2 regions of the Actinobacillus delphinicola genome follow, and region 1 is predicted to be linked to the other one. Evidence: riboswitches for the same ligand, from Rfam matches in the RefSeq annotation. Region 1 holds a riboswitch; the other holds the start of a gene.
The links. A riboswitch is a leader RNA that binds a small molecule or an ion and turns the genes downstream of it on or off. The one in region 1 is predicted to bind thiamine pyrophosphate.
Positions count from the first base shown of each region.

Region 2: another riboswitch for thiamine pyrophosphate. It lies ahead of EL259_RS06675 (ABC transporter ATP-binding protein); the one in region 1 lies ahead of thiB (thiamine ABC transporter substrate binding subunit).

Region 1 is NZ_LR134510.1:134,933-142,663, forward strand. Features, by position in the region: gene asnS (asparagine--tRNA ligase) at 1-911, shown strand, start outside; tRNA gene EL259_RS00630 (tRNA-Arg) at 1,013-1,088, opposite strand; gene EL259_RS00635 (hypothetical protein) at 1,203-1,814, opposite strand; TPP riboswitch at 1,987-2,073, shown strand; gene thiB (thiamine ABC transporter substrate binding subunit) at 2,141-3,136, shown strand; gene thiP (thiamine/thiamine pyrophosphate ABC transporter permease ThiP) at 3,138-4,760, shown strand; gene thiQ (thiamine ABC transporter ATP-binding protein) at 4,741-5,370, shown strand; gene EL259_RS00655 (phospho-sugar mutase) at 5,472-7,097, opposite strand; gene pgi (glucose-6-phosphate isomerase) at 7,154-7,731, opposite strand, start outside.
Region 2 is NZ_LR134510.1:1,421,266-1,428,996, forward strand. Features, by position in the region: gene EL259_RS06670 (ABC transporter permease) at 1-630, opposite strand, end outside; gene EL259_RS06675 (ABC transporter ATP-binding protein) at 633-1,316, opposite strand; TPP riboswitch at 1,377-1,466, opposite strand; gene EL259_RS06680 (ClpXP protease specificity-enhancing factor) at 1,641-2,078, opposite strand; gene EL259_RS06685 (glutathione S-transferase N-terminal domain-containing protein) at 2,087-2,722, opposite strand; gene folK (2-amino-4-hydroxy-6-hydroxymethyldihydropteridine diphosphokinase) at 2,834-3,313, opposite strand; gene pcnB (polynucleotide adenylyltransferase PcnB) at 3,313-4,698, opposite strand; gene dksA (RNA polymerase-binding protein DksA) at 4,869-5,309, opposite strand; gene EL259_RS06705 (DNA internalization-related competence protein ComEC/Rec2) at 5,525-7,731, shown strand, end outside.

The DNA of each region.
Region 1 (7,731 bases):
TAATCACTGCGTCTGATACTGAAGGTGCTGGTGAAATGTTCCGTGTTTCTACATTAGATTTAGAAAACCTACCACGTACCGAAGAAGGCAAAGTGGATTACAGCCAAGATTTCTTTGGTAAAGAATCTTTCTTAACCGTGTCTGGTCAGTTAAATGCGGAAACTTATGCTTGCGCATTAAGCAAAGTTTATACTTTCGGTCCGACTTTCCGTGCTGAAAACTCTAACACAACTCGCCATTTAGCTGAGTTCTGGATGGTTGAACCAGAATTTGCATTCGCAACCTTAGAAGATGATGCAAAACTTGCCGAAGCAATGCTTAAATATGTGTTCAAAGCAGTGTTGGAAGAACGTCGTGATGATTTAGAATTCTTTGCACAACGTGTTGATAAAAACGTAATTACTCGTTTAGAAAACTTCATCAACTCAGATTTCGTTCAAGTTGATTATACTGATGCGATCGATATCTTACTGAAATCAGGCAAAGACTTTGAATTTAAAGTTGAATGGGGTATTGATTTATCTTCTGAACACGAACGTTACTTAGCAGAAGAACACTTCAAAGCACCTGTTGTTGTGAAAAACTATCCAAAAGATATCAAAGCATTCTACATGCGCTTAAACGATGACGGTAAAACTGTTGCAGCAATGGACGTATTAGCACCTGGAATCGGTGAAATTATTGGTGGTTCACAACGTGAAGAACGCTTAGAAGTGCTTGATCAACGTATGGCTGAAATGGGCTTAAAAGCTGAAGATTACTGGTGGTACCGTGATCTTCGTAAATACGGTACTGTTCCTCACGCAGGTTTTGGTCTTGGTTTTGAACGTTTAATCGTTTATGTAACTGGGGTTCAAAATATTCGTGATGTAATTCCATTCCCACGTGCGCCACGTAATGCGAATTTCTAGTTAATATGAAAAAAGACCGAATTATTCGGTCTTTTTTATTTTTTTAAATGAATACGCCCGCTTTTTCGAAAAATTTTATGAAAAAGCGGGCGTGGTAATTTTGGCGTTCCCAAGAGGACTCGAACCTCTATCGGTCGCTTAGGAGGCAACTGCTCTATCCCGTTGAGCTATGAGAACAATTTTCGCTATTATAGAAAGTTATGTAAAATTCGGCAACTTATTATTTTTATTAATTTTTTAACCACAAAAAAAGACCGAATAAATCGGTCTTTTCGTTTCTTAAATCGTAAATTAAGAAAGTAAGCTAGAAAGTTTTTTATCAACTGCTTGGCTTGCAGAGTTCATTGCATTTGCTGCTTTGCCTTCTGCTTTAGTCATCGTTTCGCTTGCTTTGTTTTCTGCTTTTGAAACTGCTGATGCCGCTTTATCTTCTGCTTTAGTTACAGTTGATGCAGCTTTATCTTTAGCATCTGATACAGTGTTTGCTGCGGTTGTTTTAACAGCATCTACTGCACTTTTAGCAGTATTTTTTGCAGAATCTACCGCATCATTTGCCATTTTTTTCATTGAGTCAAGCATATTTGTTGCTGCTGCTTTAGTTGAATCTACTGCTGCCGCTGCTTGTTCTTTTGCTGCTTTTTCTAAATTGCTTGCTGCTTCTTTAGTTGCTGCAACTGCTGCGTGAGTTTGTGCTTTCGCATTTTCAACAACATCTTTTGCTAAAGTTTTAGTTGCACCAACCACTTCATGTGCTTGTGCTTTAACTTGAGCAGTTGTTGCAGTGCTTGCTTGAGCTGGTGTTGCTTGGCTGCTTGCTACAGATGTTGCATCGTCATTACATGCTGAAAGTGCTAAGGTTGCAGCTAAAATGCTTGCACCAAGTAAAGTTTTTTTAAAGTTCATTTAAATACCTTTTATGTAAAATTTATGTAAAAAAACGGCGCAATTATAGTTAAGCTTTTTTATTTGTGCAAATAAAAATCCAAGAAATGGTGTATTTTTATCCTAATGGTTACCTCTTTAGGTTTATATTTTAAAAGCACTATACTTTTCTAAGTATTTCCAATACACTTACCGCAATTAGTCGGGGTGCAACTGCTGAGAATATACCCGCGAACCTGAAACAGTTAGGACTGTCGTAGGAAACTAATACTTCCCTTCTTTCTTTTCCTTCTCATGTTTTATGGTTCATTCATCTTCATTAATGTTGTTTTCTTGCGGAGTTTAGAATGAAACAAAAAATATTTTCTTTTTTAACAACGACATTGCTACTTGCTTCACCATTTGCTATGGCGATGCAGACTGTCAATGTTTATACCTATAATAGCTTTGCATCTGAAAAATGGGGTGCAGGTCCGAAGTTAAAGCAATTATTTGAACAATCTCATCCGCAATGCCAAATTCATTACACAGCACTTGATGGCTCAAATACGATGTTTAACCGTATTCGCTTAGAAGGAAAACAAACAAAAGCGGATATGGCTATCGGACTAAATAATTTTATGCTGGATGCAGCAGAAAAATCACAGCTTTTTACGCCTGCAAAAGTGGATCTTGATACGTTACCAGAAAATTTCCGTAATGCGACGTTTGTCCCTTACGGCTTTGCTGATTATGCATTCATCTATAATAAGACAAAATTAAAAAATCCGCCAAAATCCTTACAAGAATTAGTTAATCGCCAAGATATCCGTGTGATTTATGAAGATCCACGTACTTCTGCGGTCGGTCAAGGTTTCGTGGCATGGATGAATAAAGTCTATTCTGAAAAAGATATCCAATCTGCGTGGCAAACATTGGCAAAACATACGGTAACCGTCACAAAAAGCTGGTCTGAGGCTTATGGCGCTTTCTTAAAAGGTGAGGCGGATATGGTGTTAAGTTACAATACATCACCTTTGTACCATATTTTAAATGAACATAATGACAATTATGTGGCTGCCAACTTCCCTGCTCCGCATGTTGCACAGATTGAATTTGTTGCTACGCTAAAAAATCATGAAAATGATTGTACCAATGCGTTCACACAATTTATGATTACCCCACCAGCTCAAAAAATCTTATCGACTGCTAATGTGATGCTGCCTGTTGTGCAAAATATTCACGTTCCGCTTTACGATAATCTACGCCAACAATCTGTTCTGCCGAATTTAAAAGAAGAAAGCGTACCGCAACAAACCATGCGCCAATGGATTAACACTTGGCAAAATGCGCTAACCGATTAATATGACCAAATTTGCTCTTCAAAAATTAACCGCGACTATTCGTCAGCATAAAGCGATTTATAGTGGCGGTTTTGCTGTCGTATGTGCGATCGTCTTATTTTATAGTTTATCTCTAACAGCAATTTGGCAACAGGGACAAGATTATAGCTGGCACGATCTCATGCAAGATCGCTATTTACATCACGTCATTTTCTTCAGTTTTTGGCAAGCTTTTCTCTCGGCAATATTATCGCTTTTATTCGGGATCCTGTTTGCCCGTGCTTTTTTCTATCAGAAATTCTGGGGGAAAAAACTTATTTTAAAACTCTTTTCCTTAACCTTTGTTTTACCCTCTCTGGTTGTCATTTTTGGATTAATGGGCATTTACGGGCAAAATGGTTGGTTCGCTCATCTTTATCATTGTCTAGGCTTTGTCGGTGAATGGGATATTTATGGGTTAACTGGAATTTTAATTGCGCATCTATTTTTCAATATTCCGCTCGCAAGCCGTTTATTTTTACAAAGCCTAAGCAGTATCCCGAGTGAACAGCGCCAACTCGCTGCACAACTCGGTATTCGTGGCTGGCAATTTATCCGCCTTATCGAATTGCCTTATCTACGCCAACAATTATTGCCGACTTTCGTGTTAATTTTTATGTTATGTTTTACCAGTTTTGCTGTGGTATTAACTTTGGGTGGCGGTCCAAAATTTACAACCCTTGAAGTGGCAATTTATCAAAGTGTCTTTTTTGATTTTGACTTAGGAAAAGCGGCGATCTTTGCATTATTGCAATTTTTATTCTGCTTTATTTTATTCAGTAGCAGTAGTTTTTTTGTCAAAAAAGGCTCACTATTACAATCACAACGTCGCCCGTGGCTAGACACGCAGACATTTTCGGTAAAATTTATGCAAATTGTCGTAATTTTGCTGACATTAGCTTTCATCTTGTTGCCACTGATTAATACAATTTGGGCGGGACTGTTTTCAGGTGACCTCTGGCATAGCCTACACGATAGTGAATTATGGCGTGCATTAATTTATTCCGTTACTTTGCCTCCGTTAGCAGGGCTACTCACTGTTATCATCGCAATGGCAATTCTCTATTTAGCCCGCTATTGGATGTGGCGCAATCATCTTTGGCTTGCAAATAATTTTTTAAATCTCGGTATGGTGATTTTGGCTATCCCGACACTGGTTCTGGCATTAGGGCTTTTTTTACTACTCCGCTCTTTTGATGCAACAACGCCATTGTTATTTAGCATTGTCATGTGTTGCAATGCGTTAATGGCATTGCCCTTTGTGATTCGTGTTCTTACCGTGCCGATGTATAACAATATGTTGTTTTATGAAAAGCTATGTAATTCATTAGGTATCCGTAGGTTCGCTCGTCTAAGATATATCGAATGGCATAATCTAAAAAATCCGATTAAATATGGATTTACCGTGGCAACTTGCCTTTCACTTGGCGATTTAACCGCTATTTCATTATTTGGCAATCAAGACTTTACGTCATTGCCCCAATTACTCTATCAACAACTTGCGCGCTACCAGATGGATAGTGCATCAGTAACTGCGCTGGTTTTATTAATTTTCTGTGCCCTTTTATTCTACTTTGTGGAGGAATATGATTCAGCTTCAAATTGATTTTGATTATCCTGACATGCCTATGCATTTTTCGCTTTCGGCTAAAAAAGGCGAAAAAATTGCACTCATTGGTGAAAGCGGTGCAGGGAAAAGTACACTATTAAATTTAATTGCGGGTTTTGAGTGGATAAGCCGTGGTGAAATTTGGCTAAATGGTAAGAATTGTACCTTATTGCCACCCGCTGAACGCCCTGTTGCGATGCTTTTCCAAGATAATAATTTGTTTACGCATTTAACCGTAGAACAAAATCTTGCACTTGGTATTAAACCGAGTTTAAAAATCAATGCCTCGGAACGAGATGCGATTTGTCAGGCGGCAAAAGCCGTTGGGTTAGTCCAGCATCTTACCCGCCTTCCTGAACAATTATCTGGAGGGCAACGCCAACGGGTTGCTATCGCGCGTTGTTTGTTACAACATAAGCCTATTCTGCTACTTGATGAACCCTTTTCAGCGCTCGATCCCGTTTTGCGTCAAGAAATGCTTGATCTGATTTTAGATCTTTGCCAAAAACAAAACACTACGCTTTTAATGGTGACGCACCAAGTAGATGAAATTCAAGGAAAATTTGATCGTATTTTAGAGGTCAAACAGGGGCATTTTGTTAAATAACTCACGCCCCGATTTTCGTGAAAATTTATGTGATTTGAATAATTATATAAAAGAAAACCCCAAGGATTCGCCTTGGGGTTTTTATTTAATTTCAACTTTATTTACGCAATCGTGTCAGCAAATTGTTCTAAACTTGCTTTGATATTAGCGCAAATTTCTTTTGCTTGTTCCAAAGTTTTACCATTGGTATCAAGGTACATTTTAAGTTTTGGTTCAGTACCTGATGGACGTAAAATTACACGTTGACCGCCTGCGAGGTTGAAAACAAGAATATTATTTTGTTTTTCAGTTTGAAGGTGATCGATGTATTGTTCCACTTTCACGCCACCAATTTCTTGGAATGGATTTTCACGCACTGCTTTTAAGATGCGTTGAATACGACCAAGATCAGCTACACGTAAACTTAATTGATCGCTATAAGCGGCACCAAAAGTATCTACAAATTCTTGTTGGAATTGTGCAAATGTTTTGCCTTCTGCTTTTAAGGTGTTGATTAAGTTTAAGAAGCAAGTGATTGCAGAAATACCGTCTTTATCGTGGGCTACTGTTGGGTTTACGAGATAGCCAAGTGCTTCTTCAAAACCAAAGATTAAACCAGGGATACGACCGATATATTTGAAACCAGTTAATGTTTCTTGGTGTTCTAAACCGCAAGATTCAGCGACTTTTGCAAGTAATGGGCTAGATACTAATGAACAACCTAATACGCCTTTTTTACCTGCTTTTTGTGCTGCTTTTCCGATAAACCAACCGAAGTAAAGACCAACTTGGTTACCGTGCAAGTTATGCCAGTTACCATTTGCATCTTTAATCGCTACGGCTAAACGGTCAGCATCTGGATCGTTTGCAACGATAAATTCCGCATCAACTTCTTTTGCTTTCGCAATCGCTAAATCTAATGCACCTTTTTCTTCTGGATTAGGGAATGATACGGTTGGGAAAGTACCATCTGGTTCGCATTGTGATTCCACTAATACAGGTTTTGGTAAGCCTGCTTTATCTAAAACATTTAATAAAGTTTCTTTACCTACCCCGTGCATTGCAGTATAAACATAAGTGAATTGACTTACAGGTGCAGTCGCTAGAGAGGCTGTACGTGCTACATATTCATCAATCACACTTTGATCAATCATTTTATAATCAGTACTGCGCGGAATATCCGTCACTTTTTGATTATCCGCAACCCATTGGATTTGTTCTGCGATAAGTTTATCGTCTGGTGCAACGATTTGTGCACCATCGTCTTTACCACCAAGATATACTTTATAACCGTTATCATCTGGCGGGTTATGACTTGCTGTTACCATTACCCCTGCACTCGCTTTCATGAAACGAACTGAGAATGCAAGTACTGGAGTTGGGCGTAAACTTGGCATTAAGAAAGCATCAATCCCTGCTGCTTGCATGATTTCAGCGGTATCTTGTGCAAAACGAAGAGAATTTTTACGACCATCATAACCAATAACGATAGATGGTTTTTCATTACGTGCTAATAAGTAGCGAGCAAGCCCTGCTGCTGCTTGGGCAACAAGCACACGGTTCATACCCATTGGACCTGCTTGTAAACGTCCACGTAACCCTGCTGTTCCAAACTGTAAACGACCAGAAAAACGGACGTTTAATTCCTCAACATCATTTTTAGCAATCAAATTTTTCAACTCTTCACGAGTTTCTGCGTCTGGATCTTGCTCCATCCACTGCGTTGCTAATCGAATTACATCTGTCATATTTTCCTCTCTATTTTAGTTGTAATATGAATTAAATTTCTCAAAGTTATGCCGTTCTAACGCCATGCTTTATATTGGTTAATTAGACCATTAGTAGAGCTATCATGGGATGTTACTGTATCTTGATCTTTAAGCTCTGGCAAAATGCGGTTAGCAAGTTGTTTACCGAGTTCTACACCCCATTGGTCGAAACTATAAATGTTAAAAATCACGCCTTGTACAAAGATTTTATGTTCGTACATCGCAATTAAGGCACCAAGGCTAAATGGCGTAATTTCTTGTAATAAAATAGAATTTGTTGGTTTGTTACCTTGGAATACTTTAAATGGAACGATATCTTTTACGTCATCCCAAGCTTTGCCTGCTTTTTCAAATTCTGCTTTCACTTCTTCAGCTGTTTTACCGAATGCTAATGCTTCAGTTTGTGCAAAGAAGTTAGATAATAATTTTTGATGGTGATCGCCAATTGGATTGTGAGTTTTAGCGGGAGCAATAAAATCACATGGAATTAATTTAGTGCCTTGATGAATTAATTGATAGAACGCATGTTGTCCGTTTGTACCTGGTTCACCCCAAATAATTGGTCCAGTTTGATGCATCACTACTTTACCATCACGTCCAACATATTTACCGT
Region 2 (7,731 bases), 550 kb from region 1:
CATGCGGGCATTGCTTATTAGCATGAGATATCCCAAACCGTGCGAAGCGCCGACCCATTCGCCAACCACGGCACCAATAGGCGCAATGGTGGCGGCAATACGGATACCTGATCCTACGGCAGGTAGCGCAGCGGGGAGGCGCACACGAGTTAAAATTTGCAGCGGTGTGGCACCACAACTTTTTGCGATAAAGATCATTTCTTGAGGCGTGTTTTTGAGTGCATCAAATACATTACTGGTGATCGGGAAGAAAATGATGATCGTGGTCATCACCAGTTTAGAGAAAAAACCAAAACCGAACCAAAGCACTAAAATCGGGGCAATCGCAAAGATCGGAATCGCTTGGCTAATCAATAAAATTGGTAGCAAAAGGCGAGAAAGCACTTTGTTGTAGAAAAGGAAGATTGCCGTTACGATTCCAAGTATTGTGCCGACAAAGAGCCCTGCTAAAATTTCTAAAAGCGTTTGTGTTCCGTGTTCAAACAATACGCTATGGTATTGAATAAGCGCATTAATGACTTGTTTAGGGCTAGGGAAAATGTAAGGCGGTAAGTCAAATAGCAAAATTGTACTTTCCCAGATTAAACCTAAAATCAGGATTAAAAATAAGCTATGTAAAATTTTATGCATAATTACTCGGCAAGTTTTTTAATTAAAGAGGCATAGGGATTTTCGGTATTGTCCTTATGAGGGAAATGTTCAAGCGGTTGCTTTCCACTACGCAAAATATAAATTTGATCGGCGAAAGAAAGTGCCTCACTCGGGCTGTGGGTAATCATCAAAACGGTTTTATTTATTAAGAGAGATTGGCTCAATTGTAAAAGTTGAATCTTAGTCACTTCATCAAGGGCAGAAAAAGGCTCATCCATTAGAACAACATCGGCATCTTGCATAAGAATACGTGCTAGGGCGACACGTTGACGTTGCCCTCCAGATAAACGAAAAACTTTTTTATGAATATGTTCCTCAAGACCAACAGAATTTAAAAGTTGCTTGGCTTTTTGTGTGGTTTGATATGTTTTTTGGTGACGTAAATGTGCCGCTAATTGAACATTATCAAGGACGGATAACCACGGATAGAGGGAATAATTTTGCGGTAAATAAGCAAAACGAAGGTGTGATGGATAGGAAATTTCACCCGTGATACGTTCATTCGTGCGAAAGCCCGCAATAGCACGTAACAATGAGGATTTACCTACGCCAGATCGCCCAAGTAAGACGGTATTCTTACCAGATTCTAAAGTTAAATTGAGATTTTGGAAAAGGTATTGCTCTTTAAAAGCAATCGCCAAATTTTGGATTTGAATTAAAGACATGTACACCCCGTTGTATTTAATGGAAAATACAATGGAGTAAGATTAGAAAAAGATAGATTAAATGTTTGCATTCTCGTTTCCTACGCCAGTACTAACTGTTTCAGGTTCACGGGACTCTCTCAGCCAATTAAGGCACCCCGACGGATGAGCGACATTCTAGGCAAGTCAAAAAATAAAGTCAAGACACATTATTTAAAAATAATGTTATAAATTAGGCAGTTAATGTTAAATTTTTTCTATCTTTTAATAAAAATCACGCCCCAATAATCATAAAAATTTATGAGAATTGAGGCGTGAAAATATAGATTAGAGCGTATTGTGAGCTTATTTCACGATACGTAAGAAACTATTATCTTTAGCTTTTTTCGCTTTTGGCTTATCTACGGCTTCTTCAAAAGATTGTGGTTGATTTTCTGGTTCACGATTGAGTTCAGCGTAAATATCTTCGGGTTCGAACATCACACCTTCACCATTTTCACGAGCATAAATCGCAACGGCTGCCCCCATTGGGACATGGACGTGGCGAGTTACCCCTTGGAAGCGAGCATTAAAGGAAACCGCATCATCGTTAATTAGGAGATCTCCCGTTGCTTGCATAGAAATATTTAGGATAATTTGCCCATCTTGAACGTATTCTTCAGGGACTTCTGTACCGTAATAATTCGCATCAACCACAAGGTATGGGGTAAGATCATTATCCGAAATCCAATCATAATAAGCTCTTAATAGATAAGAGCGTTTTGCAGATAATTTTTTACTCATAGGGAAACCTATTTTTCTTCCATAAAGTTTTTAGGCGTAACGCAATTAATGGATTCTTGGAATGATTCACGACTGAATACACGATCCATATAGGCTTTTACGGCTTTACTTCCAGCGCCCGTAAATTCTACGCCAAGATTTTGCATTTTCCACAATAATGGAGCAATGTAGCAATCTACTAGGCTAAATTCTTCACTCATGAAATAAGGAGTGAAATGAGCTGAAATCGCAAGGAATTGTTCTTTTAAGAATTTTAATGCACGGGCACGTTCGGTTTCAGTTTTTCCAAATTCTGCAACTTTAATATATTGATACCAACTTTCTTGGATATCATGCATAAGTTGGCGTTTTTGCGCACGTTCCACAGGGAATACCGGCATAAGTGGTGGGTGTGGAAAACGTTCGTCTAAATATTCTAAAATAATGTGTGGTGTACGGATAACAAGGTTACGATCCATTAATGTAGGAACGGTCCCTTTTGAATTGACTTCCATTAAATGCTCATTGATTGTACCAGGTACAATCGTTTCAATTTCGTAAGCTGCACCTTTTTCGGCGAGTACAAAACGAACTTGGTGACAATAAATGTCATCATTGTTTGAAAATAAGGTCATCACTGATCTTTTGTTAGCAGCACTGGTCATCTTTTCCTCCGACGACAAAACAAATAATATAAAAAGGATTACATTTTAGCACAAAATATTTATAAACGGGCAATCTTCTCATTGAATCTAATGGTCAAAGACGACTTTATTCTATTGGATAGCCTTCATCGTATGGTTTATAAACTTTTTTCGTAATTCGCCCACGCTTTCACCTGTAGGTAATACAAGTGCAGGGGCAATATCAAAAAGGGGAATAATCACGAACTCACGCTCACACATTGCATAGTGTGGAACAGTAAGGCGTGGTGTTTTTATGATATCGTTATCAAAAAGTAGGATGTCTAGGTCTAATGTACGTTCTCCCCAATGACGAAGACGGATACGCCCTTGTTGATTTTCGATAGATTGTAATATATCTAAAAGCTCTACAGCCGATAAGGGAGTTTCTAACAATGCAACGGCATTGATGAAGTCAGGCTGATCTTGTGGTCCGAGTGGCGAGCTTTGATAAAATGGGCTGGTTTTTTTTACTGTAACCTGTGGCAACTCGGCAAGCGTAGAGAGTGCTTTTTCGAGTTGCGCAACAGGTGATTGTAAATTACTACCAAGTGCAATATAAACTTGATGCATTAATTTACCTGCTTATTCGGTTTATTGGTAGCCGATTTTCTACGTTGAGAATGGCGACGACGACGGAACGGTTTTTTCTCACCAGAATGCGCTTTTCCTTTGCTTCGTTGTTGGCGTTGTAAAAGTTGAGTGCGTTGAGACTCATTACTTTGTTGATACTCATACCACCACGTTGCTAACTCAATGCTTTCGCCACCTTCAATTTCAGCACGCATTGCTAATAAGTCATAAGCGGCTCGGAATTTTGGATGTTCAAAAGTTCGTGTCGGTGCTTTTCCTTGGCGCTTCATAAGTTGTAATTGCAAGATCCAAATATCACGAATTACTGAAGTATGGCGACGTGGCGCAGCAAGACGCTTACAAAATGTATCTAAAATATCATTACTCGCAAGGTTATAGGCATCATGATTATTTAATCCACCTTCATTTTTAAGTATTTCTACTTTTTCACGTAATGGATACCAGAAAAAAGTAGCAAACAGGAAAGCAGGATTGATTGCTAAATTATCAGCGATACGCTCATCCGTAGATGATAAGGCACGCTCTATCATATGTTGTGTATCATTATCCCCACGTTCTGTGAAAAAAGGCATGAGCGACGGGAAAAGTTGCTCAAATAATCCATATTTTCGCATAAGACGATAAGATTTTACGCCATGTCCAGATTGTAAAAGTTTAAGACTTTCATCATAAAGACGGGCAGGGGGGATATCTTGCAATAGATGGGCAAGTCGTCTTATTGGTGTTTCACTAGGTGAATCAAGGAACATGTCCAATTTTGCCATAAAACGAATTGCCCGTAGCATACGTACAGGATCTTCTTGGTAGCGAATTTCTGGATTACCGATAAGGCGTAATTTACCATTACGTAAATCTTCTAAGCCATTGAAAAAATCGTAAAGTTTGTGTTTATTCGGATCGTAATAGAAAGAATTAACCGTAAAATCTCGACGTGCAGCATCTTGTGACATGTTACCGTAAACATTATCACGTAGAAGCATACCAGAGGCGCTTTGGCGTGACTGGTTATCATTATGTTTTGGCTGGTGATCGGCACGGAAGGTTGCGACTTCAATGAAATCACGTCCAAACATAATGTGTGCTAAGCGGAAACGTTTTCCGACGAGACGACATTGACGTTGGAAAATATGACGAATTTGTTCTGGACGTGCGTTTGTTGCAACATCAAAATCTTTTGGTTTTTTATTTTGTAAAATATCACGTAAACATCCCCCAACGATGTAAGCTTCAAAGCCATTTGCTTGAAGTTTATCGACAATTTGTAAGGCATGTTTATGAATCTTATCTGGATAGATGCCGTACTGTCTTGCATCATGGATATGTGCAGATTTAGAACGCTGATTATGGCGAGGTTTTTGTTCCATTTCATTTGGTGAAACAGAGATATTTACCTCATCTTTTTGGGCGTGAGTCGCATCTGATTTTTTAGTCCAGAATTTTTTTATAAAAGTGAAAATAATTTGCTCCCAACTACTCGCTAAAAATAACAAAAGGGACGTTTTTCACGTCCCACTTTTTCATCTTTACTGGGTGATTATGCCATCATTTGTTTTTCACGGATTTCAGCTAATGTTTTGCAATCAATGCATAGATCAGCTGTCGGGCGTGCTTCTAAACGGCGTAAGCCAATTTCTTCCCCGCATGAATCGCAGTAACCGAAATCTTCATCACGATCTAATTTTTGTAGCGTGCGTTCAATTTTTTTCAGTAACTTGCGTTCACGATCACGAGTACGTAACTCTAGGCTGAATTCTTCTTCCTGAGTTGCACGATCTGATGGATCAGCAAAGTTTGCGGCGTCATCCTGCATACGGTCCATAGTACGATTGCTTTCGGTACAAATCTGTGTATGCCACGCTTGTAGAATTTTTTTAAAGTGTTGAAGCTGTTCTTCACTCATGTATTCTTCGCCTTTTTTCATGCTGTAAGGTTCGACTCCAGCTAAAGAAAGCAAACTTAAGGATGATTTCTTCATCATCTCTACTCCTAACAAAAAAATAATTATTCCAAAAATAAACTTAATGGGGGAATCTAAGGGTCGATATAAATAACAGAAGTTTTTTAAATAAGCAAATAAAAATAACTGTTTTTTCGTAACAAATTGAATATTTGTGAACTTGATCGAAAGAAGAAAAATAATAAAAAGCAGATTTCATTAAATAACCCAATAGTATTAGATGGAGTTCTGTGATGAAAATTCAAAATTATTTTTTAATTCTTATTGGAAAAATTATTTTTATAATTGCGACATTATTTTTACTTTTACCGCTAAATTTTTTAAAAATTTGGCAAGGGACGATTTTTGTTCTATGCTTTTTGATTCTCGTACTAAAATTATTCAAATTTTCTTTTAAAAGTTCTCTTATCGTTATAAGTATTATTGCGATAGTGGGGTATTTTCAGCTCAATTTTCTGCACTATCAACAATTAGCTACTGCCAATCAATATTTACCTACTAAAATTACGACATCCTTTCAAATCAACAGGTTACTAAAACAAGGAGAATATTGCTCTATTATTGCTTCCCTTAGATTACCGACAAATCCGAGTAAACAGCGGATTTATCTTGTATGGAAAGGAAGTAGCATTCCTCAGCTTGATGATGTTTGGCAAGGCGAATTGCATTTGCACCCTTTGACTAGCCGTTTAAATTTTCGGAGCTTTGATAAACAAAAATGGTTTTTCTCACAAGGGATAACGGCTTATGGCTATGTAACAAAATTAAAGAAATTGGGGGCACATCCTACATTACGTACACAATGGCTGGCAAAAACATGGCAACATACACAGGAAATGGCACAACAGGGACTTTTGCTTGCCCTAGCATTTGGTGAGCGAGCATGGTTGAGCTCTCAAGTTACTCAAGTTTATCAACAAACTAATACGGCACATCTCATAGCAATTTCTGGTCTGCATGTCGGTCTTGTTTTTTTATTAGGATTTTACTTAACTCGGCTTGTTCAGTATGTCTTCCCTGTCATTCTAAGAATCGGATTAGCGGACTGGATAGGTTTATTTTTCGCCATAATTTATGCCTATTTAGCAGGTTTTTCTATTCCAACATTGAGAGCATTGCTTGCACTTTTTGCCGTCATTTTTATTCGTTCGCAAAGGCTATGCTTGACCAAATGGCAATATTTTTGGTTGGTGGTGGTAATATTACTCTGCTGCGATCCTAAAACGGTTTTATCTGAAAGTTTTTGGTTATCATTCGCTGCTGTGCTGAGCTTATTGATTTGGTATCAGTTTATACCGCTTTTTTTATGGGAATGGCGAGGGAAACCGCTTACACAAACAAAATTAAAATGGTTTATTGGTCTAATCCATTTGCAAATAGGTTTGTTATGGCTTTTAACCCCTTGGCAACTTTTCTTTTTTAATGGAATTTCATTGAGCAGTTTCTGGGCAAATTTATGGGTAGTCCCACTTTTTAGTTTTGTCCTGATTCCAATTATTTTTCTTGCCACATTATTTCAAACGCCTTTTCTATGGCAGTTAGCTAATCGAATTGCTGATTTTGTTTACTCACATCTCAGTGAAGAGGCACATAACTGGTGTTCGGTTACAATTTCGACAAGTTTGTTTGTTACGTTCTGTCTTTCATCCCTATTTTTGATGTTTATTTATTTCTTGCAACGCCAATTTTTAAAAAACACGCCTCAAAAATCGCAAGAATTTATGCAATATAGGAGGAAATGGCATTTCCCATTAAACATGAATGTTACTGTTTTACCTGCATCAGCATCGTTTCTGTGGCTGTATTTTTTGTTGGGGATTGTTGTATTAATGACGGGAGGTAAATTAACAATAGATTTGGTTTATAAGTATATGCATAAGTCCGATTGGCAAGCCACGATGTTAGATGTTGGGCAAGGTTTATCCGTGGCGATTGAAAGGCATGGGCATGTCATCTTGTATGATACTGGTAATGCGTGGGGACACGGTGCCACAGAGATTAGTATGGCAAAGCTGGAGATTCTGCCTTATTTACAACGAACAGGGGGAAAACTCGATGGTATTATTATAAGTCATGATGATCGTGATCATACGGGAGGATTGAATGCGATTTTAACACGATACCCGCATATTCCAGTTTGGCGTTCTGCAGCGATAAAACATAGTCAACAATGTGTGGCAGGAGAAAAGTGGCAGTGGCAAGGTTTAACGTTTAGTGTGCTTTCTCCTTCCTATCGGTTAGCACAAGCAAAAAATGCACAATCGTGTGTGATTTTGATTAGCGACTCAAAACCACGATTGTTGCTTATGGGGGATGCACCTGCAAGTATAGAGCGTACTATAGCAATGCAGCTGCTCCCAGTTGATGTCATTCAAGTTGGACATCACGGTAGCAAAACATCTACAACGATGACATTGCTTGCAAAAACTCAGCCTAAAGT